One region of the Mesorhizobium sp. M0243 genome, then DNA from elsewhere that is predicted to be linked to it. Evidence: riboswitches for the same ligand, from Rfam matches in the RefSeq annotation. Region 1 holds a riboswitch; each other region holds the start of a gene.
What was found. A riboswitch is a leader RNA that binds a small molecule or an ion and turns the genes downstream of it on or off. The one in region 1 is predicted to bind thiamine pyrophosphate.
Positions count from the first base shown of each region.

Region 1 (8,070 bases):
ACGATCCGCTGCCCGACGAGATCGTCGGCGACAAGATCGATGTCGCGCGCCGCTCGCTCTGGCTGAGGGAGGCGCTTCGCGCGCTCAATGCACGGGAACTGAGGATCATCGAGGAACGGCGGCTGAACGACGAGGGCGCGACACTCGAAGCGCTCGGCGAAACGCTCGGCATCTCCAAGGAACGCGTCCGCCAGATCGAGGCCCGCGCCATGGAAAAGCTCAAGGTCGCATTGGTGAAGCAGAATCCGGAGTTCATCGCGACTGCCGCCTGAACGGCGGCAGGCGTCCAGCGGCGCCTACTTGTCGGTGACGATCTTGACCTTGTCGCCGGCCGAAACCGCGGCACCGGGCGACAGCGCATTGAGGACGCGGAACAGGTCGAGCTTGCGGTCGACGCCGACCATCTGCGCCGAAAGCGAACCCATCGTCTGCCCAGGCTGGACGGTGACGACGCGGATGTGCAGCGGCTTCAGCGCCGTCTTTTCGGCAGCGCTCAAAATCCGGAACGAGCCGCTGACCGAGCGGGCGATCGTGTCCAGCGACGTGCTGGCGGAAGGGGCCGCGGTCAGCAGCCGGTAGACCTGGCCGCCGGCGCGGATCACCGCAATGTCGAACTGCCAGCCTTCGGCGCCGGCATGCGCGGTCGCCGCCTCATTGCCGTTGATGGTTTCCTGCTTGACGCTGCTGTCGACGAGACCAGCCACCCAGCCGCTGCGGATATAGTCCGTCAGCGCCCGGTTCTTGTCGATGGAAACGCCATCGAAACGGATCGCTATGTCGCCGGGGCCGGTGGCCGTCACCGCTGCCGCCGAATTGTCGATGATGAAGCCGTCCGGCACCGTGAACGACACGCCAAGGCCCGGGTGCAGGAAGGTTTCGCCGCGCACATAGCCTTCCTCGGGTGTGTCGCCATAGAGCAGGCCGTCTATGCCGGCGAGGAAGGAATCGCGGTCTCGCGTGCCGACGCCCGGCGCGCCGAACTGGCGGGCATGGCGCTGCGCCAGATCGATGCGCTGCGGCGTGTTGGGGTGCGTGGCCAGGAAATCCAGGCTGGCATCGGTGGCGCCGCTGATCGAGCGGAAATCGGTATAGGCCGACATCGATTGAAGGAAGCGGCCTGCGGCGAAAGGATCGTAGCCGGCCTCGCCGATCGATTTGATGCCGATGGCGTCGGCTTCCAGCTCCTGGTTGCGCGAAAATTGCGCCAGCCTCAGCTTGCCACGGATCAACGCCGCCTTGGCTGTCGGGCTGTCGCCGAGCACGTCCGAAACCACCTTGGTGGCCAGGCCTTCCTCGGCCTCCAGTTGCTGGCGCTGCAGGCCGTGATTGGCGGTGACGTGGCCCATCTCATGCGCGATGACGGCGGCAAGCTCGGCCGAATCATTGGCCAGCGCCAGGAGGCCGCGGGTGATGTAGAGATAGCCGCCCGGCAGCGCGAATGCGTTGACGTTGGGCGAATTTAAAATGGTGATGCGATAGGTCTGTGTCGGGTTGGCGGACACCACCGTCAAACTACCGACCACCTTGGCGACCATGCGTTCGAGCTTGGGGTCGGAATATTCACCGCCATAAGTCGCCAGGATGCGCGGGTGCTGCGCCTTGGCCAATTCGGCGAGCTTGTTGTTGGCGCCGACATTGTCCACCGTGATCGGCTTGTCGGAAGGCTGGAAGCCGGATTCCTGAACTTCCGGCGGCGTGAACATCTGGCAGCTTGCCAACGCCACGGCAAAACCGGCCAGCGCGAGAAAACGCGCCAGCGGTTTCATTCCCAATGTGTTAGCGCCGATCGCCAGAACGGCTTCCTTTCGGGTCCCGGCGCATGACCACGAAAATCGGGGGCGATCTTCGGAACGTGTCATGCGCCATCTCAAACTGCTGCAGCATCCGTGCCCGTCCCTTAGGGCGGGCGGCGGATACTGCAGGCAAATCACGGCCTGTGCCGGACCGGTAGGGCGACCTAGCCACACTCCCCCGGTCATGGCAAGCAAACGCCACATCGCCTGGAGCCGGTTTGACCGTAAATTATGTCCGCTTCCGGGCAACATCGCGTGATGTGGAATATCCAGCACCCGCGCCGATATAGCGCCGGAACGCCTCCGGACCAGCCCCGGTAAAGAAATCATCAGCCTTGCCGGTTGCGGCCACCAACCCATTGTCGACAAACACCATGTGCTCGCCGATGCGGCGTGCATCCTCGGGCTGGTGGGTGACAAATAGCACCGTCATGGCGCGTTCGGCATGAACGGCAGCAACCAGATCCAGCATCTCGTCGCGCAAAGCGGGTCCGAGCGAAGCGAAGGGCTCGTCGAGCAGCAACACCGGTCGGTCGCGCACCAGCACGCGGGCCAGTGCGACGCGCTGGCGTTCGCCCCCGGAGAGCTCGCGCGGCAGGCGTTTCTCCTTGCCCGCGAGACCGGTGCGCGCAAGCGCCTCGGCGACCGCGACGCGGTCCGCCTCGGTCAGTCCCAGGGAGGGCGAGCGGCCGAGCCCGACATTCTGCTCGACGGAAAGATGCGCGAAGAGATTGTTCTCCTGGAACACCATCGACACCGGCCGCGCCGAGGCCGGCTCGGCGCTGACATCGGCCCCGCCGATCAGCACGCGGCCCGATTGTGGGGTCTCGAAGCCGGCGACCAGATTGAGCAGCGTCGACTTGCCCGAACCGCTCGGACCCATGATGGCGGTGATCTTCGCCGTGGCGAACTCGACGTCGAAGACAAGTGGCGCATCGCCATAGCTGCCATAACTGAACGACACATTGTCTAGCCGCACCGGCGCGCCCTTTTCGAGCCTGTTGGCCGCCCTCTCACGCATCGCGGACCTTCTCCCTTCCCAGCCAGTGCGCCGCCACGATCAACGCGAGACAGACGAAGCCGAGCAGCAGTGCCAGGCCGGCGGCATCCTCGGTGCGGTAGCTGCCCATCCGTGCCAGAAGAAGGTAGGGCAATGTCTGCACGGAATCACTGCCGAACAGGGCAATGACACCGAGATCGCCGAGCGACAGCGCCATGGCGAAAGCGAAGGCCGTGGCGAGCGGTCGCCGCAGCGACGGCCAGTCGACCAGCATCAGCCGGTTCCAGCCCGCAATGCCGAGCTGTGCGCAGAGCCGTTCGTGACGCTCGCTCGCCGCATCATAGGCGGGACGCACGGCGCGTAGGGCGAACGGCATCGCCATCACCGCATTGACGGTGACGACCATGACCGGGGCGATGGCGAAGGCATCGCCGACATGGCGCAGCAACAGGAACCAGCCAGCGCCGACGACGATCGGCGGCACGACAAGGACAAAACCGGCGCCTGTATCGGTGGCGCGTTCGAGCAGTGTCTTTGCGCCGGCACGGCGGTTCAGCGCCAGTGCCCGCCGCGCCATGGTCAGCACCAGCGACAGCATCACCGAAAGCAGCGCCGACAGGAAGGCGAGCGCTGCGCTGGTCAGCGTTGCCTGCCGGACGGTGGCCTCGCTGGCCAAACGGCCGAGGTCCGCACCCAACCCGGCCACCACGGTTGCCGCCATCGGCCCAACGACGAACAGCAGCGCCAGGATGATGACTAGCGCGTTCAACCAGGTCTCGCTCCGATTGACCGAGAGATAGCGGCGTTGCGCGACCGGCAAATTGGTGTCGCCGACCACATTGGCGCCTAGGCGCGTCAGGGCCAGCACAACGATAAAGGTCAAGGCGATCTGCAACAGCGTCAGTGTAACGGCCCGCGCGGGATCGAAATCGAAGCGCAGCGCCTGGTAGATGCCGACCTCAAGCGTCGTCGCGGCCGGCCCGCCGCCGAGCGTCAGCACGATGGTGAAGGATGTGATGCAGAGCATGAACACCAGCCCGGCGACGCCGGGCAGTGCGGCGCGCAGCGTTGGCCATTCGATCAGCCGGAACGCCGGCCGCGCCGCCATGCCGAGCTGGCTCGCCAACCGCCATTGGTCGGCCGGTATGGTCTGCAGCGCCTCGAGGAACAGCCGCGTCGCCAGCGGCAGGTTGAAGAAGACATGGGCGACGAGGATGCCGGACAGGCCATAGATGCCCGGCCAGCTTCCCCCGCCGATCACGGCAAGCACGCCGGCGAAATAGCCGGCACGGCCATAAAGCGCCAGGATGCCGAGTGCTGCGACAATAGCCGGCAGCGCCAACGGCACGGCGAAGATCTGCAGGATGAAGGCGCGAGCGAAGAAACGTGGGTGCCGCGACAGAGCGCGCGCCACGAACAGCGCCGGGATGACCGAAAGCAGCGTCGAGAGCGCCGCTTGCCAGAGCGTGAAGCGAATGACGCGAAGCAGATAGGGATCGAAGGTTGCCCAGGCGCCCGAGAAATCATGGGCGCCCTCGAAAAGCAGGCCAGCAAACGCGCCGCCGATCAGCAGCGCGATTGCAGCGAGCGCGAGGGTGCCAGCGGTGATGCGGGGGTCAGACGCGCGTTGCACGCTGGACCACCATTCTTTCCATCGCGGCAAATACAAAGGATTGCGTTCCTTGGCGCCCCCCTCTGTCCTGCCGGACATCTCCCCCTCCAGGGAGGAGATCGGCCGTCACCCATGCTTCCGCTAGTCTCCAACGTTGCCGGACTATAACCAGCAACGACGCTGCCAATCTCCCCCCTTGAGGGGGAGATTGCCGGCAGGCCAGAGGGGGGTGGAGTGGCGCGAACATCAAAAGAACTCGCAAGCCTACTTGCTCATCACCGCCAGCCATTCATCGACCCAAGCCTTGCGGTTGGCAGCGACCTCTTGCGGGCTGAACAGCAAGGTCTTGGTCGGCTTGACCAGTTTGTCGAAGGCCGGATTGAGCGGCTTGTCGGTCTTGCCGGCCGGGAACATCCAGTTGGTCTCGGGGATGGCATCCTGGAATTTCGGCCCGGTCATGAAGGCGATGAACTTGGCCGCCAGCGGGTTCTTGGCCCCCGCCGTGGTGATACCCGCGACTTCTATCTGCAAATACTCGCCCTCCTCGAACGACGCTGCCTGATAGCGCTCTGTCTTCTCGGCGACCATGTGGTAGGCCGGCGACGTCGTGTAGGACAGCACCATCGGCGCCTCGCCCTTGGTGAACAGCCCATAGGCCTCGCTCCAGCCCGGCGTCACGGTCAGCACTTTCGCCTTGAGCTTGGCCCAGGCCTCGGGCGCCTTGTCGCCATAGACTGACTTGACCCACAGAAGCAGACCGAGGCCCGGCGTGGAGGTGCGCGGATCCTGGATGACGATCTTGTCATCGGCACTGCCCTCGACCAGCTCTTTCAGGCTTTTCGGCGGGATCTTCAGCTTCTCGGTGTCGTAGACGACGGCGAAATATCCGTAGTCAAAGGGGACAAAAGTATCGTCGCTCCAGCCACCCGGCACGTTGACATCAGTTACGCCGCCATGCGGCGCGAACAAGCCTGACGCCTTGGCATCGGCGGTGAGATTGGTGTCGAGGCCAAGCACGATATCGGCCTTGGTCGATGCGCCTTCCAATCTGACGCGGTTGAGCAGCGCGACGCCGTCGGCGACCGAGACGAACTCGACATCGCAGCCGCATTCGGCCTCGAACTCCTTCTTCACCACGGGACCCGGACCCCAGTCGGCGGTGAAGCTATCATAGGTGTAGACGGTGAGCTTGTCCTTGGCCAAGGCCGGTCCGGACAAGGCCACGACCGTTGCTGAAACAAGAGCGTATAAAAACGTGCGCATCGGCGCCTCCTTCGTTCGAATTGAAAGGAATTGAGGCGTCGGACTGTCCGAAACGTCTAATCCCTCCGCCGGTACAAACCGGATCAGGTTCAGCGGGTTGGCGAGACTGCCTCTCAGCCGGTCCGCGAAGATCGCGTCCGGCACCCCGTTAGAGCGTTTCGACACATAGGCCGGGCCGATCCCCCATGCAAGTGGGAGTTTGCCGCCTTCCGTTTCCCGTGCCGGGCTGGTAAGGGCCACACGATATGAGCACATTCACCATCCTGCTTGGCGGCGATCTCATCCGCACGCCACGGCTCGACCGCCAGGCCGAAGGCTCCCGCGTCATCGCCGCCGACGCCGGCATCGGGCATGCGCGGCTGCTGGGTCTCGTGCCCGAACTGTGGGTGGGCGATTTCGATTCCGTGCCAGCCGAGCTGCCTGACGATCTCGCTTCCGTGCCGCGCCGGACCTTCCCGGCGGAAAAGGACCAGACCGATGGCGAACTGGCCATTGCCGCCGCACTCGAGCGCGGCGCGACCCGCCTGGTGCTCGCAGGTGCTTTCGGCGGCAAGCGCGCCGACCACGCTTTCCTGCATCTGGCGCTTGCCCTGCGGCTGGCCGAGGCCGGGACTGATGTGCTCCTGACCAGCGGCGCCCAGGAAGGCATCCCGCTGCTGCGCGGAACGGCCGGCTTCGACTATGCCGATGGCACGCTGTTTTCGGTGCTCGGCTTTTCCGAGCTCGCCGGCCTGACCGTCACCGGCGCCAAATGGCCGCTGAACCACGTCAAGGTGGCGTTCGGTTCGTCGCTGACCATCTCCAACGAGGTCAAGTCCGACAAGACCGGGGGCCGCCTCGAAATCGCGCTCGGCCATGGCCGCGCGATGCTGCTCGCTCATCCCTATCCCTTACCTGAAAGCTGACATGGCCCCGCCTCTTCTCAACCTCGACGGGATAAAACTGACCTTCGGCGGCACGCCGCTGCTCGACGGCGCCGCCTTGACGGCTTCGGCCGGCGACAAGATTGCACTGGTCGGCCGCAACGGGTCGGGCAAGTCGACCCTGCTGAAGATCGCCGCTGGCCTGATCGAGCCGCAGGACGGCGAGGTGTTCCGCCAGCCTTCGGCAACTATCCGCTATTTGCCGCAGATGCCGGACATGGAGGGCTTTGCCACCGTCCGCGCCTATGTCGAGGCCGGGCTTGGCCCCGCCGACGATCCCTACCGAGCCAGCTATCTGATGGAGCATCTCGGACTGTCGGGTGAGGAACGTCCGAATGATCTGTCGGGCGGCGAGGCGAGGCGTGCTGCCCTTGCCCGCGTGATGGCGCCGGAGCCAGACATCCTGCTGCTCGATGAGCCGACCAACCATCTCGACCTCTCGGTCATCGAATGGCTGGAAGAAGAACTCATCCGCACCTCCTCGGCACTGATCGTCATCTCGCACGACCGCCGCTTTCTCGAACGTGTGTCGCGCGCCACCATCTGGCTCGATCGCGGCCAGACCCGCAGGCTGGACCAGGGCTTTGGCCATTTCGAGGAATGGCGCGACCTGGTCCTGGAGGAAGAAGAGCGCGAGCAGCATAAACTCGGCCGCCAGATCGTTCGCGAAGAGCATTGGCTGCGCTACGGCGTGACGGCGCGGCGCAAGCGAAACATGCGCCGGCTCGGCGAGTTGCAGACCATGCGCCAGCGTTTTCGCGGCCATCGCGGTGCCGAAGGGTCGGCGACCATGGTGGCGAGCGACGCCGCCGAGTCCGGCAAGCTGGTGATCGAGGCGAAGAACATCGAGAAGAGCTTTGGCGATCTCACCGTGGTCAAGGGGTTTTCGACCCGCATCCAGCGCGGCGATCGCGTCGGCCTGGTCGGGCCGAACGGCGCCGGCAAGACGACGCTCTTGAAGATGCTGACCGGCGAGATGAAGCCGGACGCCGGTTCGGTGCGGCTCGGCACCAATCTGGAGATCGCCACGCTCGACCAGAAGCGCGAGGCGGTCGACCCGCAGGAGACGCTGGCGCAATATCTCACCGACGGGCGCGGCGAGAACCTCGTCATCAATGGCGAGCAGCGCCACGTCGTCTCCTACATGAAGGATTTCCTGTTCAAGCCGGAGCAGGCACGCACGCCGGTGCGCGAGTTGTCCGGCGGAGAACGGGCACGGCTCTTGCTGGCGCGGGTGCTGGCGCGGCCGGCAAACCTTCTGGTGCTCGACGAGCCGACCAACGATCTCGATATGGAGACGCTGGAACTGCTGCAGGAACTGGTCGCCGGCTTTGCCGGCACCGTCATCCTGGTCAGCCACGATCGCGATTTCCTCGACCGCACCGTGACCAGCCTGATCGCGCCGGATGGTGAAGGCCGCTGGATCGAATATGCCGGCGGCTACTCCGACATGCTGGCGCAGCGCGGCGGCACCAGGCT
Region 1 is NZ_JAMYSF010000036.1:10,939-19,008, reverse strand. It holds gene NKJ11_RS30185 (RNA polymerase factor sigma-32) at 1-272, shown strand, start outside; gene NKJ11_RS30180 (M48 family metalloprotease) at 297-1,766, opposite strand; gene thiQ (thiamine ABC transporter ATP-binding protein) at 2,023-2,814, opposite strand; gene thiP (thiamine/thiamine pyrophosphate ABC transporter permease) at 2,807-4,426, opposite strand; gene thiB (thiamine ABC transporter substrate binding subunit) at 4,670-5,668, opposite strand; TPP riboswitch at 5,712-5,826, opposite strand; gene NKJ11_RS30160 (thiamine diphosphokinase) at 5,914-6,573, shown strand; gene NKJ11_RS30155 (ABC-F family ATP-binding cassette domain-containing protein) at 6,575-8,070, shown strand, end outside.

Region 2 (8,070 bases), on a different contig from region 1:
CTGCGCCAATAGTCGTTGACGATCAGTTGGCAACCATGGACCGCGCAGACGCCGTTCGCGCGGCGGATTTCCGTCCGCAGCGTGGCCTCGTCCCTATCCTTGATGCGCAGCTGCACCAGCTTGACGCCGAGCGGCACCAGCCTTTCGATCCAGGCAGCGCTGTCGACGATCAGGTAGAAGGGATCGAGCTTCATGAAAATACTGCCCTGCCGATGGTCGGTGTCGATGGCATGGCGACGTCGCGCGGTTCGAGCATTCCCGAGCTGAAAGCTTCACCACCGGCCTCGACCGCCTTGCCGAACGCGCCCGCCATGCCGACCGGATCGGCCGCCTTGGCAACCGCGGTGTTCAGGAGAACGGCATCAAAGCCGAGTTCCATGACAGTCGCCGCGTGTGACGGCCGCCCGAGCCCTGCATCCACAATCAGAGGTACCTCAGGGAAATGTGCGCGCATCGAGCGCAGCGCCGGAATGTTGACCGGCCCGAGGGCGGAACCGATCGGTGCACACCAGGGCATCAAGACCTTGCAGCCCGCCTCCAGCAGCCGCTCGGCGACGACAAGGTCATCTGTGGTATAGGGGAATACAGCAAAACCGTCCTCGCACAGGATGCGGGCGGCTTCGACCAGACCGAAAACATCCGGCTGCAGCGTGTCATGGTTGCCGATCACTTCGAGCTTGACCCAGTTCGTACCGAAGACTTCGCGCGCCATCTTCGCGGTCGTGACAGCTTCCTTGACGGAGTGGCAGCCAGCAGTGTTGGGCAGGATTCTGACGCCGAGCGATCGGATCAACGACCAGAATTTTTCGCCGGCCCTGCCGCCCGCCATCTCACGGCGCAACGAGACGGTCACCACCGACGTGCCCGACGCCTTGACAGCCTCGGCAAGGATGGCCGGCGAAGGATATTGCGCGGTGCCGAGAAGCAGGCGCGACGGAAGCTCGGTTCCATAAAGCTCTAACATGATCTAGCCTCCCTGCATGGGCGAGAGGATTTCGACCCGGTCGCCATCGCTTAGCTGGAATTCCGCCCGGTTGGCTTTGTGCACGAGGTCGCTGTTGACGGCCGTTGCCAACCAATCGCCCTCATAGTCGAGCGCGGCAAGCAGCTCCGCCAGCGTGGCGGTGGTAACCTCATGCGATTCGCCGTTGACCATTAGTTTCATGAGCAAGCTCCTTGGTTGCGTCTTGATTGAAAACCAGGTCGGCAGCGTGGCGCGCCATGGCGGGAGCCAGGAGAAAACCGTGACGATAGAGCCCGTTGATCGCGATGATTTCCCCCTTCGTTTCGACGCGCGGCAAATTGTCGGGAAAGGCTGGGCGGACGCCGACACCGGTTTCAACGATCTCGGCCTCGCCAAAGGCCGGGTGGAGGGCATAGGCGGTACCCAGAAGCTCCATCATGGAGCGCGCCGTGATTGGTCCGGCGGACTGGCTTTCAATCATCGTCGCACCAACCATGAAACGGTGATCGGTGCGCGGCACGGCATAAAGCGGAAAGCGCGGATGCAGCAAACGGACCGGCCGCGACAGCGAGACATCAGGCGTGCGAAGAATCAGCATTTCGCCGCGAACACCGCGCAGCCTGTCATCGGCCGCTGCCATTCCCATACAGTCTATCTGACGGGCGAAACCCGAAACAGACCGGGCGTCGCAGCCGAAGTGGAATTTGACACCCATGGTCGCAAGCTTGTCATGAAGTGCCGCCATCGCCGGGCGTGGGTCGAGGTGAGCCTCGTCGGGGAAGAGCAATCCGCGGCGGAAGCGGCCGGCTAAGTCGGGCTCCAGCAAGGCAATTTCATCTTCCTCGACGCGCCGATAGCCCGTCGTGCGGCTGGCGAACCGGTCGAGCTCGCGCGCATCGCGCGGCGCGGCCAAGACCAGCGTTCCCCGTCGTGCTACCAAGCCGGGCGTTGCGGCGTCCCACCAGTCGGCGGCGTCGCGTCCGAGATCCAGCACCGGCTGCTCGGCGCTTTCACGCTCGCACCACGGTGCCAACATGCCACCGGCGAACCACGACGCATTGCCGCTAAGGGCAGTCCTTGTCTCGGCAACGGTAACCACCGCGCCGCGTGCGGCGAACTCGAAGGCGACGGTGAGGCCGGCAACGCCGGCCCCTTTGACCAAGACCTTCATGATGGCTCACGTGGCTGAGCTATGAGCGGCGCGCCGGTCTCGTCCGCCGGCAGGTAGAGATCGCCGCCCTCGCGGTATTTCGCCGCCATCGCCGCCATGCCCTCCTTCTGGGCTTCGGCACGGATATCGTGGGAAATTCGCATCGAGCAGAATTTCGGTCCGCACATCGAGCAGAAATGCGCCACTTTGTGCGCCTCCTTGGGCAAGGTCTGGTCGTGGAAAGACCGCGCCGTTTCGGGATCGAGCGACAGGTTGAACTGGTCCTCCCAGCGGAACTCGAAGCGCGCGCGCGAAAGGGCATCATCCCTGGTTTTCGCCGCCGGATGGCCCTTCGCCAGATCGGCTGCATGGGCGGCGATCTTGTAGGTGATCACGCCAATCTTGACGTCGTTGCGGTCGGGAAGGCCGAGATGCTCTTTCGGCGTGACGTAGCAAAGCATTGCGGTGCCGAACCAGCCTATCATGGCGGCACCGATGCCGGAGGTGATGTGGTCATAGCCCGGCGCGATGTCGGTCGTCAGCGGGCCAAGCGTGTAGAACGGCGCCTCACCGCAGACGGCGAGCTGCTTTTCCATGTTCTGCTTGATCTTGTGCATCGGCACGTGGCCGGGGCCTTCGATCATTACCTGGCAATCCTTCGCCCAGGCGATCTGCGTCAGCTCGCCGAGCGTTTCCAACTCGGCAAATTGCGCCGCGTCGTTGGCATCGGCGATCGAGCCGGGACGAAGGCCGTCGCCGAGCGAGAAGGATACGTCATAGGCTCTGGCGATGTCGCAGATCTCCGCGAAGTGCTCGTAGAGGAAGCTTTCCCGGTGATGGTGCAGGCACCATTTTGCCATGATTGAGCCGCCGCGCGAGACGATACCCGTGACCCGGTCAACGGTCAGCGGGATGTAATGCAGCCGCACGCCGGCGTGGATGGTGAAATAGTCGACGCCTTGCTCGGCCTGTTCGATCAGCGTGTCGCGGTACACCTCCCAGGTCAGATCCTCGGCAATGCCGCCAACCTTCTCGAGCGCCTGGTAGAGCGGCACCGTGCCGAACGGTACCGGCGCGTTGCGCACGATCCAGTCGCGGATGTTGTGGATGTTGCGGCCGGTCGACAGGTCCATCACCGTATCGGCGCCCCAGCGGATCGCCCACACCATCTTTTCGACCTCTTCAGCCATCGACGATGTGACGGCGGAGTTACCGATATTGGCGTTGATCTTCACCAGGAAATTACGGCCGATGATCATCGGCTCGCTTTCGGGATGGTTGATGTTGGCGGGAATGATCGCCCGTCCGCGCGCCACCTCGTCGCGGACGAATTCGGGCGTGACGAAATCGGGCAGCATCGCGCCGAAAGCCTCGCCGTCGCGCTCAAGCTTGCCGTGCAGGATCTCGCGACCAAGGTTCTCGCGGATGGCGACGAACTCCATTTCGGGTGTGATGATGCCGGCGCGTGCATAGGCAAGCTGCGTCACCGCCTTGCCTGCTTTGGCTCTGAGCGGTCGGTGGCGGATGGGAAATTCTGGCGTCAGGCGTTCGCCCGTCGCGAATCCGTTGTCCTCCGGCCGGACGTGGCGGCCGTCACAGTCCTCGACATCGCCGCGCGCCAAGATCCATTCGTGGCGAAGCCGGGCCAGGCCTTTTTGGATGCTGGTTTCGACAGCCGGATCGGTATAGGAGCCCGACGGGTCGTAGACGGTGACGGGCGGTTCGCCGGCTGTCGGATGGACGGAGATTTCGCGCATCGGCACCCGGATCTGCGGGTGGATGGCACCGGGCTTGTGGATCTTACGCGAAGCAGGCAGCGGTCCCGTTGAGACGGCTGGGGTGAGGGCATTCATCTTGAGGCTCCTTTGCTCATGCATTGGAGACCCAGTTCTGTGCCGGAAGGATGAAAAGACGCTTCTGTCGACCTGCCGAAACAGGACCTCGGGCGTGAACTCCCGCAAAGCGCTTGCACCGTCCCTACGCCAGTATGAACTGGATCAGGTTCAACGGGTCACTGCGCCGCGAAAGCCAGCAGTATCTCAGCCCCTTGCCGGGACTCCCCTGGTGAATGCCTCAAGTTGAACGGGCCGGCGTTGTCTTGTCAAGCGCATGTTCGTCCTGCGGCGGCGGTGGGCGGCAATCAAATTGGGCCCAAATTGGGCCGACGGCCTCGCCACGGGTCGCGGAGAAGTTCCGCGGCAGATAGGGCAGGTGTGGCCAAAGCTGCATTTGCCTCGTCAAACTTGATGTGACATTGACGTAGACGGAACTGCTGCGTTTCAAGAATCTTAAGCCGTCAATGCCTGATCGGAACAGAACTGGTGGGCCGCCCGAACGCCCCACAAACATCGTGCTCTCGATCACCTCTTATTGTCGCCGGAAAAGGGGTGATCGACCAATCGATCAAGTCGACCGCTCGCTGAAGGGCGCCCTCGGTTTCAGCACGGCTGGGCGAAGTGGCAATGACATGTCCAATCCAGTCTCGGAAATCCCCCTTCCTGACGATCGGTGTCTTGGGTTCAACATTCAATTTGACCTCGGCCACACCTGATAAAGCAGCTGCCTGAGTGTCGCCACCAATCCAGTCCAGGGTGCCATCTTGATCAGGAAGCAGGAATCGCGCGGCCGCAGTATGCGAATGCTTTTTGCGCAGATCCCATTCCTCGCCAATGACAAGCTTGATGTGCTCGGCGACGAGGTCGACACCGTAAGCTAGCTGGACCAGTTGAGGGTCGGGCGCGCCACTAAGACGCGGATTGACTTCAATGACAACTGGACCGCGTTTCGTGCACCGGAGTTCAACGTTAGTTGGCCCCCAGCCAAGGCCGAGAGCCCGCAAACAGCTCAGCGAAACATCGGCGATGCGCTCACGCTCCTGATCGGTTAGCAGGGCCGGATACGTCACCTCACGTATGACGAAATGGGGGAGGGGACCAAAGTCATTGGCGCAAATCGCAACGACCTCATTCCCCATAACATTAATGCTATAGAACGGGCCCTGTGCGAATTCTTCGACGAGTATTTTCGGTGTAGACCGCCATATGTGCTTTCCGCCCAATAGATAAGTCGTATGTTCGGCTACGTCTTCGAGGCTGCGGCACAATCGGACACCGATGCTGCCGCTGCCTACTGCCGGCTTAAGAATCACGGGCAGGCCGATCTCTGCAGCCGAGCTTTCTACCTCCGCCGCATTCGTCGCCAACCGATAGGCCGGTATTGGAACGCCGGCCTGCGCGAGGAGTTGGCGTTGCTTGAATTTGTCGCAGCTTCGTTCAATCGATTCAGGGTTCGGTCCCGGTAGATCGAAATGCCGGCAAAGCTTGCCAACTGTCGCATAGATCGATTCATGGTCCCCGGCAAAGCCAGTAATGCCAGCAATGTCGTGGGTAGCACGCAGCCGCGAACATTCGCGGACCAACGCTTCGAGATTGCCAGTGTCGACACGGATTGCCTCAACGTTTTCCGCCGAAAGATAGTCGTACCGAGGTGGATCAGCCGTCAGAGTAATTGGATGAAGACCAAGACACTGAGCCGCTTGGACGTATAGCTGACCAGTACCCCTATGGCCTTCGACCAATATGAGCGCTCTTCTTCTTACCATTGCTGTTAATCCCGATGCTGCGTGCTGGCGGCGGTCCGAGGGTACCGGCGTCACTTTTATGGCCGTGCCGGACCTCAGACTCGCGGTGCCGTACCATTGTCAACGACTGACGCTTGTAAAAATCTTGTAAATTGATTTGAAGGATCTGTTGCAGCGTTGTTGATTAGGGCGGCGTCGGAGGCTTGCTCCGTTCAAACCAGGTTAGCTGGGGTTTGTGTGTGATCCCGTGGGCCTGGGCGTGACCTACCCCTCGGGTAGGGCACGCCAAGCCACATCAAACTCGCAGCACAAGAACATGCGCTCTGGTCATACTGGCTCATGGTGAGCCCTGAATCTGGAACCGGCCCGATGTGTAAGCAGCGAGTCGTCAAACGGCCCCATTCAATCATGGAGTCACATCATTTAAGATCGCGAAAGCTGTCATTGCGGGTTACGGAACTGCTTTCCGATGACATTCGAAGATGCGATCGGGCGTCAGAACCGGATCGCGGACCGCCGCTTCCACCTCGGCGAGCCCGGCTGATATAATCAGGTCTGAGGCTGTGCGCCCTGTCGTTCCCAGCATTTACATTAGGCAGCCTTGCCAAGATTGTCCCGCAGCAGAACCTGCCTGAGCGCATCGACGAACGTCCGAATATCTGTCGTACTATGGGCAGGCGTAACCGTCACCCTGAACCGCTCGGTTCCCACCGGAACACTCGGCGCCAGAATTGGCTGAACGTACATTCCATGCTGATCCAGAAGCTGGCGGGACGCTTCCTTGCAACGGAATGGATCACCAATAAGCACAGGAATGATGTGGCTTCGGGTCGGCATGACGGGGATGCCCGCCTCTTTCAGCAATCCGATTAAAAGTTTCGTTTTCCGGTGCAGATCAATTCGTTCTGAATCTGAATCGCGAAGATGGCGCAGCGCTGCCAGCGCACCAGCCGCCAGCGCTGGCGCAAGCGCCGTGGTGAAAATGAAACCGATCGAGAAGCTTCGTATGCTGTCAACAATGGAGGCAGGTCCGGTCACATAACCCCCCATCGAGCCGAACGCCTTACCTAGCGTCCCTTCGATGATGGTTGGACGATCCATGATGCCAAGTTCCGCGGCAATGCCGGCGCCTTTCGGACCGTACATTCCCGATGCATGAACTTCATCCAGAAACGTCATTGCGCCAAATTCGTCCGCCATGTCACAGATATCTTTGATCGGTGAAATGTCACCGTCCATTGAATATACCGATTCAAAAACAATGATCTTGGGTCTTGCAGGATTTACGCTGCGCAGAAGCTCCCGCAAATGCGCAACGTCGTTATGCCGGAAGACGCGCTTTTCGGCCCGGCTGTTGCGGCATCCACTAATAATTGAAGCGTGGTTGTGCTCGTCAGAAAAAATAATTGTGTCCGGCATCAAAGATGCCAATGTACTCAATGATGAATCGTTTGAGCTGAAGCCGGAAACAAAAATCAATCCTGCTTCCTTATTGTGGAAACCTGCAAGCTCCCGCTCGAGCAACACGTGATAATGGTTGGTGCCACCAATGTTGCGGGATCCTCCCGATCCTGCGCCGTTGGCATCGATGGCGCGCTTCATTGCCGATAGCACTTTGGGGTGCTGCCCCATACCGAGATAATCATTAGTGCACCAAATGGTTATCTCTTTTCGCCCGTCGGGCCTATTGAGCCAGGCCTTTGGGAAGTTGCCAGACTGACGCTCCAGATCGGCAAATTCACGATACCCGCCACGGCCTTTGAGTTGCTCGATTCTTCCGGCGAAATACTGCACATAATCCAAATCAATCTCCTGTTGGGAAGCCGTTTTTCGGCGCGCTCAGTGCTGCTTCACAGCGCACCTGCGCCGGCCCATCGCGTCGCATCCCTCGACAAGCACCAGCAAGATTGGATTTCGACTACGCGCTTGATCTTGCGGGGGTTTCGGCCGCTCCAGCTAATTCGGGTAACGCGCCCCAAAGTGCAAGTGAAGAGAATGTTAAATCTGTTTGTTACTGAAATGTCTGAAATTGCATAGTGTCGCAAGGGATTTCATAATTCTGGCCAGTCGTCGTTCGATTCCTGGCGCGGCCTTGTCAGAGCTGCGCTCGGCGGGCTTTCGGGCCCGAGAGCCGCAATGCGCGAGCGCCGCGTCTTGTCGCGCAACAGTCCTTGAAGCCCTTCGGCGGCGAAACGCTCTGCAAACGCCATACGCAGCGTTTGGACTTGCTGGCCTGCCGGATCATCTTGACGGTGCCGACGTCATCGTCGGTCCAGCCGGTTCGGAGTCGCCTCAGAATCGGAAATTTCTGCCCATCAGACTGGAAATTGACATGTAAGCTTCCCGGCTCCTTCAGATGTCATCATCTCTCGCACA
Region 2 is NZ_JAMYSF010000014.1:37,147-45,216, reverse strand. It holds gene NKJ11_RS19055 (thiamine phosphate synthase) at 1-194, opposite strand, end outside; gene NKJ11_RS19050 (thiazole synthase) at 191-964, opposite strand; gene thiS (sulfur carrier protein ThiS) at 968-1,165, opposite strand; gene thiO (glycine oxidase ThiO) at 1,134-2,135, opposite strand; gene thiC (phosphomethylpyrimidine synthase ThiC) at 2,132-3,967, opposite strand; TPP riboswitch at 4,071-4,187, opposite strand; gene NKJ11_RS19030 (ATP-grasp domain-containing protein) at 4,411-5,715, opposite strand; gene hemA (5-aminolevulinate synthase) at 6,286-7,497, opposite strand.
Region 2: it holds a riboswitch for thiamine pyrophosphate, as region 1 does, so the genes downstream of both, thiC (phosphomethylpyrimidine synthase ThiC) here and thiB (thiamine ABC transporter substrate binding subunit) in region 1, are expected to answer to the same signal.

Region 3 (8,070 bases), on a different contig from region 1:
GCGGGCATCCGCTGGACGAGTTGCAATTTGCGCGGGCGCATGGATGCCGTCTGCTGGCCAGCGCGGCAGATTTCGGACGAAGCCGAGGCGGTCTGGCACGCGGCGGTGCCCGGTCGGCTCGACATCGTCGGCGGCGATACCCGCATCGCGTTGCTGGCGGGCCTCAACGCCTATGACAAGCCGTCGATCTTCACCGACCTCGACATGCGGCTCGCCCCCTGGATCACCAGCCAGCGGCTGCGCGATCACGGCATGCTCCTGGTCTGGCCCGGGAGCGGCGTGCCACCTCGGCTGCTGGCGTGGCTGGGCAACATCCCCGTCAAGACCGTTCTTTTCGACTGGTCGCTCAGGGCACCACCGGTGGCGATCAGCTTTGCCGCCATTCCGCCTGGCATGAAGCTACCGGGTTTGATCGACAGGCTCGCCCAAACGAGCAACTGAAGTAGATCCACCGCGTCCGCTGGACGAAGCAGGTGACAATGCCCATTTATGGCGAGACCACTTGCTTTTACGCAATTCCGGACGGAAAACCGCTACACACTTTTCCTGGAATTGCTTTTGAGGAGACGTGACATGGCGACTTCGACCGAACGTGCAGTCCTTGCCGGCGGCTGTTTCTGGGGCATGCAGGATTTGATACGGCGCTATCCAGGCGTCATCTCCACCCGCGTCGGCTACAGCGGCGGCGACGTGCCCAACGCCACCTATCGCAACCATGGCAGCCACGCCGAAGCGATCGAGATCAATTTCGATCCGGCCATCATAAGCTATCGCACGCTGCTGGAACGCTTTTTCCAGATCCACGATCCGACGACGCGCAACCGCCAGGGCAACGATGTCGGGACGAGTTATCGCTCGGCGATCTATTACACCAGCGACGAACAGAAGCGCGTCGCCGAGGACACCATCGCCGATGTCGATGCCTCGGGCCTGTGGCCGGGCAAGGTCGTCACCGAAGTCGCACCCGTTGGTCCATTCTGGGAAGCCGAGCCCGAGCATCAGGACTATCTGGGGAAATATCCCGACGGATACACCTGCCACTTCGTCAGGCCAGGCTGGAAGCTGCCGGTTCGCGAGACGGCGGTTTCGTAGATTTGCAACTGCGATTTGCCCTGCATTGCTGCTCGACGGTGTCGTCGAGCAGATCATCGCATCCAAACCCCTTTCGGTCAGCGCGGCTTGTCGCGTCGGTGAAGCCATCGAGCTTTCACCAATGTGCGAAAGCGCCCTTCGAACACCTTCGTCAACGGCGAATGCGGATGCGGTAGGCAAACACGGTCAGGCGGTTGACAGCCTGCCGTATCGCGGTCCAACTGCGCAGGAAGAGTTGATTTCGGGAGACGGGCCGTGAAAAAAGTTTACGAAAAGCCAGTGTTTGTAAAACGCGAGCGTCTTTCGGTTGTCACTGCCTTGGCATCGCCTTCCACTCAGCCGACCTGACAAGCTCGCCCTGACCTGTCGGCCCGTTTGAGCCGCCGAAGATGAGGCCGATCGAATCGACCGATCACTCGGAGCCGATCACAGCCGTTTTTGTCCTCGATATCTCTAACTATACGGGGCCTCTGCTCGCCGGCTGGCTAGAGGCTGGAAATGCAATTGGCGCGATCATCGTGCCCGGGTTCCGGCGTCGTCCCACCGGTTTCAGCATTGGCAATTTCCGGCGAAGGCTTCAACGCAAGCTGCTGCTCAGGCGGTTTATCGGTAACACGCCTGTCAAGTTGATCGAATTTGGCCGCCCTTACGATTGGAATGCGCTTGGTCGGCAATTGTCTGACGTCCGCGCCGATGTGCTGGTCTGCTACACTTTGCCTGTCTTGATCCCTCAAGAGGTTCTTGGCCATTTTTCCAAAGGCGGGGTCAACCTCCACCCGGCGCTGCTCCCCGACTATCGAGGGCCCCACCCGATCCAGCGCTTGGCCGTGGACGGCCGGCATGCGGCTCATGGCGGCGTCACGCTCCACAAGATGTCCGCCGGTTTTGACGAGGGTGACATTCTCGGGCAGGTGCCGTTTTCCGAAGCTGACTGGACATCGAGAGAAGCCCTGGTCGACAGCACGGCAACCGCTATGCGGATTCTGGTGAGCGAGGCGGTGCCGACCTACTGCCGGGGGCTGTTGTCAGGAATGCCGCAGCCGAAAGGCGATTTCGTCTGGGCGCGGCTTCAGCCCAGCCACCTGATAATCTCGCCGGCCATGTCGGTCGAGCATGTTGTACGGCTATGGCATGTGCTTGGCCTTCTGCCAGGCATCTATCTTGAAATCGGAACGCGCAAAGTCAGGCTGGGATTCCAGATCAGAAGGCTGGGGCCCTGCACAGGAAAGGCTCCGGTCAGGCGGTGGGGAACAGTGGAATTCGATCTCGCCAACGGTCGGGTCCTGTATTTTACCTACGGTAGAGTGCTCAAACGGCTGCTCAATTCGAAACACCTATTTTCGCGCCCGCCCGCCGGGAGGCCCGCTCCAGAAATCCGGCTGTTCGGCAAAGCGAGTGCTGCGGACCAGAAAAACGGATGAAGTCGCTGGGCGATGCCCAGCGGCTTCATCCGTTTGCGACGTGGTTACTTGCCACAATGATTATCGTTTACCGTTGGCGCCGTCGCGTTACCATCGGCGTCCGGCTGCGCGCCTTGCGGGTTGGTCGGGCAATTCTGATCCGCGTTCGAATTCATGTCCCCTACCGTGCCAGTCGTGCTGTTGGTCGTGCCCGGGTCGACAGTGTCCGGCTCGATCGTATTCGGGGAAGCCGGCGTGTTCGGCTCAACCGTCACCGACTTGCCGCTGCCGCTTCCATTTGCGTTGTTGCTGCCGGCGCTTTGCGCCATGGCTGACGTGGCCAGACCAATGGTGAGAACCGAAGCTGCGAGGATTTTCATGAACATGGTTTGTCTCCATTTCTGTGAAGTCGTCGCTTATTTTCTACGAAAGTGATCGCGTTGCGACTGTGGGGACAACCGGTCGCGGCGGCGAAGGTTCCCGACAAAATTCCGCTCAGGTACACCGTGACTGGCGCAATGCTTTTGGCGCAGTGCTCTGAAAAAACGGCTTTCCCTTGAACTCGAATGATGCTTTAAGGCGCACATCCACAGGGGTGCTCCGTACGGTCGGGGCTGAGACGGGGGCGGCAAGCCCACAGACCCTAGAAGCTGATCTGGGTAATACCAGCGGAGCGAGGCGGGCGATGTTTTCAGGCGCACAGATTTCCCTATACCCCATGACCGACGAATTCGTCGGTGTCATTCTTGGCGCGCTCGGTGCGCTCGATCCCTGGCGCGACAAGCTCAGGATCGAGACCGACGACATCTCGACCTTGCTGGTCGGGCCGCCCGAAGTGCTGTTTCCCGCCATGCGCGACCTCTTCGTGGCGGCGGCACGTAGCGGCAAACATTGCGTGTTGTCGGCCACCATCTCGCGCGGGTGCCCTGGCGAGCCGGATGATCCGATCTGCCGCTCCGATGCACTTGGCGGGCCTGTCGGGCCACTCGGCCCGCGCAAGGATGCGGCCATCGCGGCGGTGCGCAATGCTGCTGCCACCGGCCAGCCGGCGGCGGCGCAGTTCTCGCTCTATGTGATGGGCACCGACGACCACATGGACGAGATCTACGGCTGCATCGATTTTCTCAAGCAGTCCGGCGTCTATGAGCGTTCCAAGCATTTCTGCACGAAACTGCGCGGTGATGCCGGTGCGATCTTTTCGGCGCTGGACGAGGCCTTCTGCCGCTTCGGACCAGGCGCCGGCCACGTAACCCTCGACGTCACGGTCTCGGCCAACAGCCCGTCGGCTGTCTGAGCCAGCCGCGCTTTCGCGCTGCCGTCAAAGGTTGTCTCCCGTGGCCACATCATCAGTCGCTTCGCGCCCGATCGCGGGTCTTCTTGTCAAGGCAATGCCGGCCATGATCTCGGTCGGTTTGCTCCTAGTGGCGTGGGAGCTTTATGCCACCTATTCCGGCATCAGGCCGACGATACTGCCGGCGCCGTCGCGCGTTTTCGAGCAAGCGCTGCTCAATCGCCAGGCGCTGGCCGACAACGCCATTCCGACCATCGGCGCCACGCTGCTCGGCTTTGCCTGTTCGCTCAGCGCCGCCTTCGTGCTGTCGATGCTGGTCGACTTCTTCCAGCCGCTGCGGCGTGCGCTGTTTCCCGTCTTAATCGTCAGCCAGACCTTGCCGCTGGTGGCGATCGCGCCGCTGGTGGTGCTGTGGTTCGGCTTCGGGCTGGCGCCCAAGATCATGCTGGTGGCGCTGGTTACCTTCTTTCCGATGCTGGTTGCATTGGTCGAGGGTTATGAGTCGACCGAGGCCGAGATCGGGCAAATGCTCCGCGCCATGGGGGCAGGGCGCTGGCGCATCTTCGTGCTGGCGCGGCTGCCTTCGGCGCTGCCCTATTTCTTTGCTGGGTTGAGGATCTCCATCACCTATGCCGTGGTCGGCGCGATCTTCGCCGAATATGCCGGTGCCGCGAAGGGGCTGGGCATCTATATGCTCAACGCCAAGAACAATTTCCGCCCTGACCTGGTTCTTGCCGCCGTCGGAGTGAGCGCTGCCCTGACCCTTGTCCTGTTCGGGTTGACTGTACTGCTGCAGCGCCTTGCGATGCCCTGGGAGCGGGCCGGCAAGGAAACCGCCGGGAAGGGAGCCTGGCGATGAGCCGGCTGGAACTGCGGTATGTGCGCAAGGCGTTCGGTGGGCTCGACGTGCTGGCCGATATTTCGCTTAGCGTCGGCGCTGGTGAATTCGTCTCGATCCTTGGACCCTCGGGCGCCGGCAAATCGACGCTCTTTCAGCTTCTGACCGGCGCCGAGCATGGCGAGGGCGAGATGTTGTTCGACGGCGCGCCGCTCGACGACCACGGCAGGCATTTCGCCTTCATGCCGCAGCGTGACGCGCTGATGCCGTGGCGGCGCATCCTCGACAACGCGACGCTCGGGCTCGAAGTCCAAGGCATGAGGAGACAGGCGGCGCGGGTGCGCGTTGCGCCGTTGTTTGCCGAATTCGGGCTTGCCGGCTTCGAGCGGCATTTTCCAGCGCAACTGTCCGGCGGTATGCGCCAGCGCGCGGCCTTGCTGCGCACGGTGGTGCAGCAACGCGACATGCTTTTGCTCGACGAGCCGTTCGGCGCGCTCGACGCGCTGACCCGCACGGCCATGCAGCGCTGGCTGGAACAGATGTGGCGGCATCATCGCTGGACGGCGCTCCTGATCACCCATGACGTGCGCGAAGCCGTGTTCCTGTCCGACCGCATCTATGTGCTGTCGGCGCGCCCGGCCCGCATCGTGCGTGAAATTAAGGTGCCGCTGCCGCGCCCGCGCAGCCTTGGCGGCGATGCCGCGCGCCAGGCAAGTACGCTCGAGGCCGAGATTCTCGACATCATCGTCAACGCCACCCCATCCAAAGGACACGATCATGACTGACTTGACGCGCCGGCAGGCCTTGTTGCTGACCCTTGCCACAGGCCTTCCGCTCATTGCCGGATCGGGGCGAGCCCAAGCACAATCGGCACAAAAGGTCACCGTTGCCCTCGACTGGACGGTCAACACCAACCACATCGGACTGTTCGTCGCCCGCGACAAGGGCTTCTATCGCGAGGCCGGGCTCGAGGTCGACATCCTGCCTTACAGCGATACCGGTGCGGGCACGCTGGTTGCAAATCGCGTCGCCGATTTCGGCATCAACGGCACCATCAGCCTGTTCACCCAGAGAACCGCCGGAGCGGACCTGAAGGGCGTCTATGCGGTGGTGCAATCGGAAACCGGCCGCGTGGTCTTCAATGCGGCCCGCAGCGAGATAGTAAGCCCGAGAAACCTTGACGGCCTGACCTATGGCGGCTTCGGCAGCGCCTGGGAAAACGCCCTGATATCGACCATCATCCGCCATGATGGCGGCAAGGGCAATTTCGAGACGGTGACGCTCGGCACCTCAGCCTATGAGGCGCTGGCCAATGGTTCGGTCGATTTCACGCTCGAAGTCTCGACCTGGGAGGGTGTCGAAGCCGAGCTCAAGGGCGTCAAACAACGCAGCTTCGTCTATGCCGATTACGGCGTGCCTGACGAGCATACGACACTGATCTCTTCGAGCGAAGCCTATCTCCAGGCAAACCCCAAGCCTGCGGCAGCCTTTGTCCAGGCGACACGGCGCGGCTACCAGTTCGCGGTCGATCACCCCGAAGATGCGGCAGCCCTGCTGATCGCGGCCAACAAGGATGCGTTGACCAATCCGGCGCTGATCCACGCCTCGCTGAAGGCGCTGATCGACGGCCATTATCTGCGCAGCCAAAGCGGCGCCATCGGGACGATGGATTCGGCCAAGATGGAAGCGATCGGCGACTATCTCTTCGCGTCCGGCATCTTGCGCGATGCCGATGGCAAGCTGGTTGCTCAACGCCCGGATTTCGGGAGCTATTTCCGCAACGACTATCTGAGCTAGTCTGCCAAGATCAAATGAAATGGGTCGCCCGTCTTTTTGGACGACCGCGTGGAGCAGGGTCGTCTGGATGTGGCACCCTGGCTCCCCGACAGCCAGTTTAACACCGATCTGATCTTGTTGATTAACTGCCCGGCAATGGTTGCGTGCAAAGGTCGCCTCGAGGGATCATCGGGGTGTTTGCATTGCTCATATCAAAAAGCGAGGCGGCTTTCGCACGTCAGTGACGGCAGGATTCTGTCCGCAGCCCGAAAGCGCGAAATCCTGGTGGATTTGCGTGAAGGTTTCTTTCGGATCTGCGCGCTGGCCTTCGCGGGCATGTTCGTCTACCGCGGCGTATATCACCTGATGCTCGACCCGACCCGGATCAATGTGGCGCTGGTGGCAATCTCCGAGATACTGACCTTTACCTGGCTGCTTCTGTCGCGGCGACCGCAGGTACGCGACTGGAACCCGCTGACGGTGGTTGTTCGGTGGTCGCCAGCTTCGGTGTCGGCTTCATCGACCTGGAACCGGGCGTGGCCATCATCCCGGTCTATGCCGCTGCGCCGCTGCAAGTCCTGGCGTTGGGGTTCGTGATCTGGGGGAAGATATCGCTAGGGCGTTCTTTCGCCATTCTGCCGGGCAATCGCGGCGTGATGACCGACGGTGCCTACCGCCTGGTGCGGCACCCGATCTATGCCGGTACCTTGCCGGTCATGTCCTGTTCCTGCTGTCGGCCTTTTCCTTCTACAATCTTGCTGTCTACGCCGCGATCACCTTCTTCCAGGTTCATCGCATCCTGCGCGAAGAGGCGCTGTTAGCCGCCACGCCGGAATACCGGGACTATATGAAGCGCGCCCACTACAGGCTGTTCTACGGGATCGTCTGACAAGCGGGCCGGCGCAGAATCGTTCGGCCTGCAATCACGCTTGCACTCTCTCACTCCCGCATCCGGCCGCCGATAGACTCTGGCCACTTGCAATCATCGCGGCGGTCTTGCTGATCTTGCGAGAGGCCTATCCATGTCCAGCGCGGTGTGCGGCATGGAGCAGAGTAACGTCCGATCGCCAATGCCTTACGAATTGTTCGTGTAAAGAACAATTATTCAAACTTTAATATCATTTTGTTTCAGAAATTTTGTTGATGTACACCACGCCTCAGGTTCAGTATTCTCTCTCTGAAACTGAAATTCACCACCTCGCGTAGTTGATCTTGCAATCGGCCTCTCGCCAATTGCTTTAGCGCAACGACAACAGGAGAGTGTTATGGCTCACACCATCAAGACAGTCGCCAATATGTTGGCGGGTAGTGCGGTAATTTTAGCTCTTTCCCTGCCCGCCAATGCTGCGGGAATCGGCCTTGGCGTTGGTGCCTCGGTGGGTGGTAGCGGCGGCGTCAATGCCGGTGTCGGGGCTTCCGTTGGCGGCAGTGGCGGCATCAGTGCCGGAGTGGGCGCCTCGGTCGGCGGCAGCGGTGGTGTAAATGCCGGTGCCGGTGCCAATGTTGGCGGCTCGAGCGGTGTCAATGCTGGTCTCGGCGCTTCGGTCGGCGGCAGCAACGGCATCAATGCCGGCGCGGGCGCCAACATCGGAGGGTCTGGCGGCATTACGGCCGGCCTTGGCGCCAATGTAGGCGGGACGAGCGGCGTCGGCGTGGGTATTGGTGGCGGCATC
Region 3 is NZ_JAMYSF010000006.1:119,166-127,235, reverse strand. It holds gene NKJ11_RS10185 (glycosyltransferase family 39 protein) at 1-441, shown strand, start outside; gene msrA (peptide-methionine (S)-S-oxide reductase MsrA) at 574-1,092, shown strand; gene NKJ11_RS10175 (hypothetical protein) at 1,118-1,351, shown strand; gene NKJ11_RS10170 (formyltransferase family protein) at 1,482-2,513, shown strand; gene NKJ11_RS10165 (RodZ family helix-turn-helix domain-containing protein) at 2,558-2,878, opposite strand; TPP riboswitch at 3,074-3,187, shown strand; gene NKJ11_RS10160 (YkoF family thiamine/hydroxymethylpyrimidine-binding protein) at 3,178-3,786, shown strand; gene NKJ11_RS10155 (ABC transporter permease) at 3,890-4,642, shown strand; gene NKJ11_RS10150 (ABC transporter ATP-binding protein) at 4,639-5,406, shown strand; gene NKJ11_RS10145 (ABC transporter substrate-binding protein) at 5,399-6,418, shown strand; gene NKJ11_RS10140 (hypothetical protein) at 6,467-6,994, shown strand; gene NKJ11_RS10135 (hypothetical protein) at 7,663-8,070, shown strand, end outside.
Region 3: it holds a riboswitch for thiamine pyrophosphate, as region 1 does, so the genes downstream of both, NKJ11_RS10160 (YkoF family thiamine/hydroxymethylpyrimidine-binding protein) here and thiB (thiamine ABC transporter substrate binding subunit) in region 1, are expected to answer to the same signal.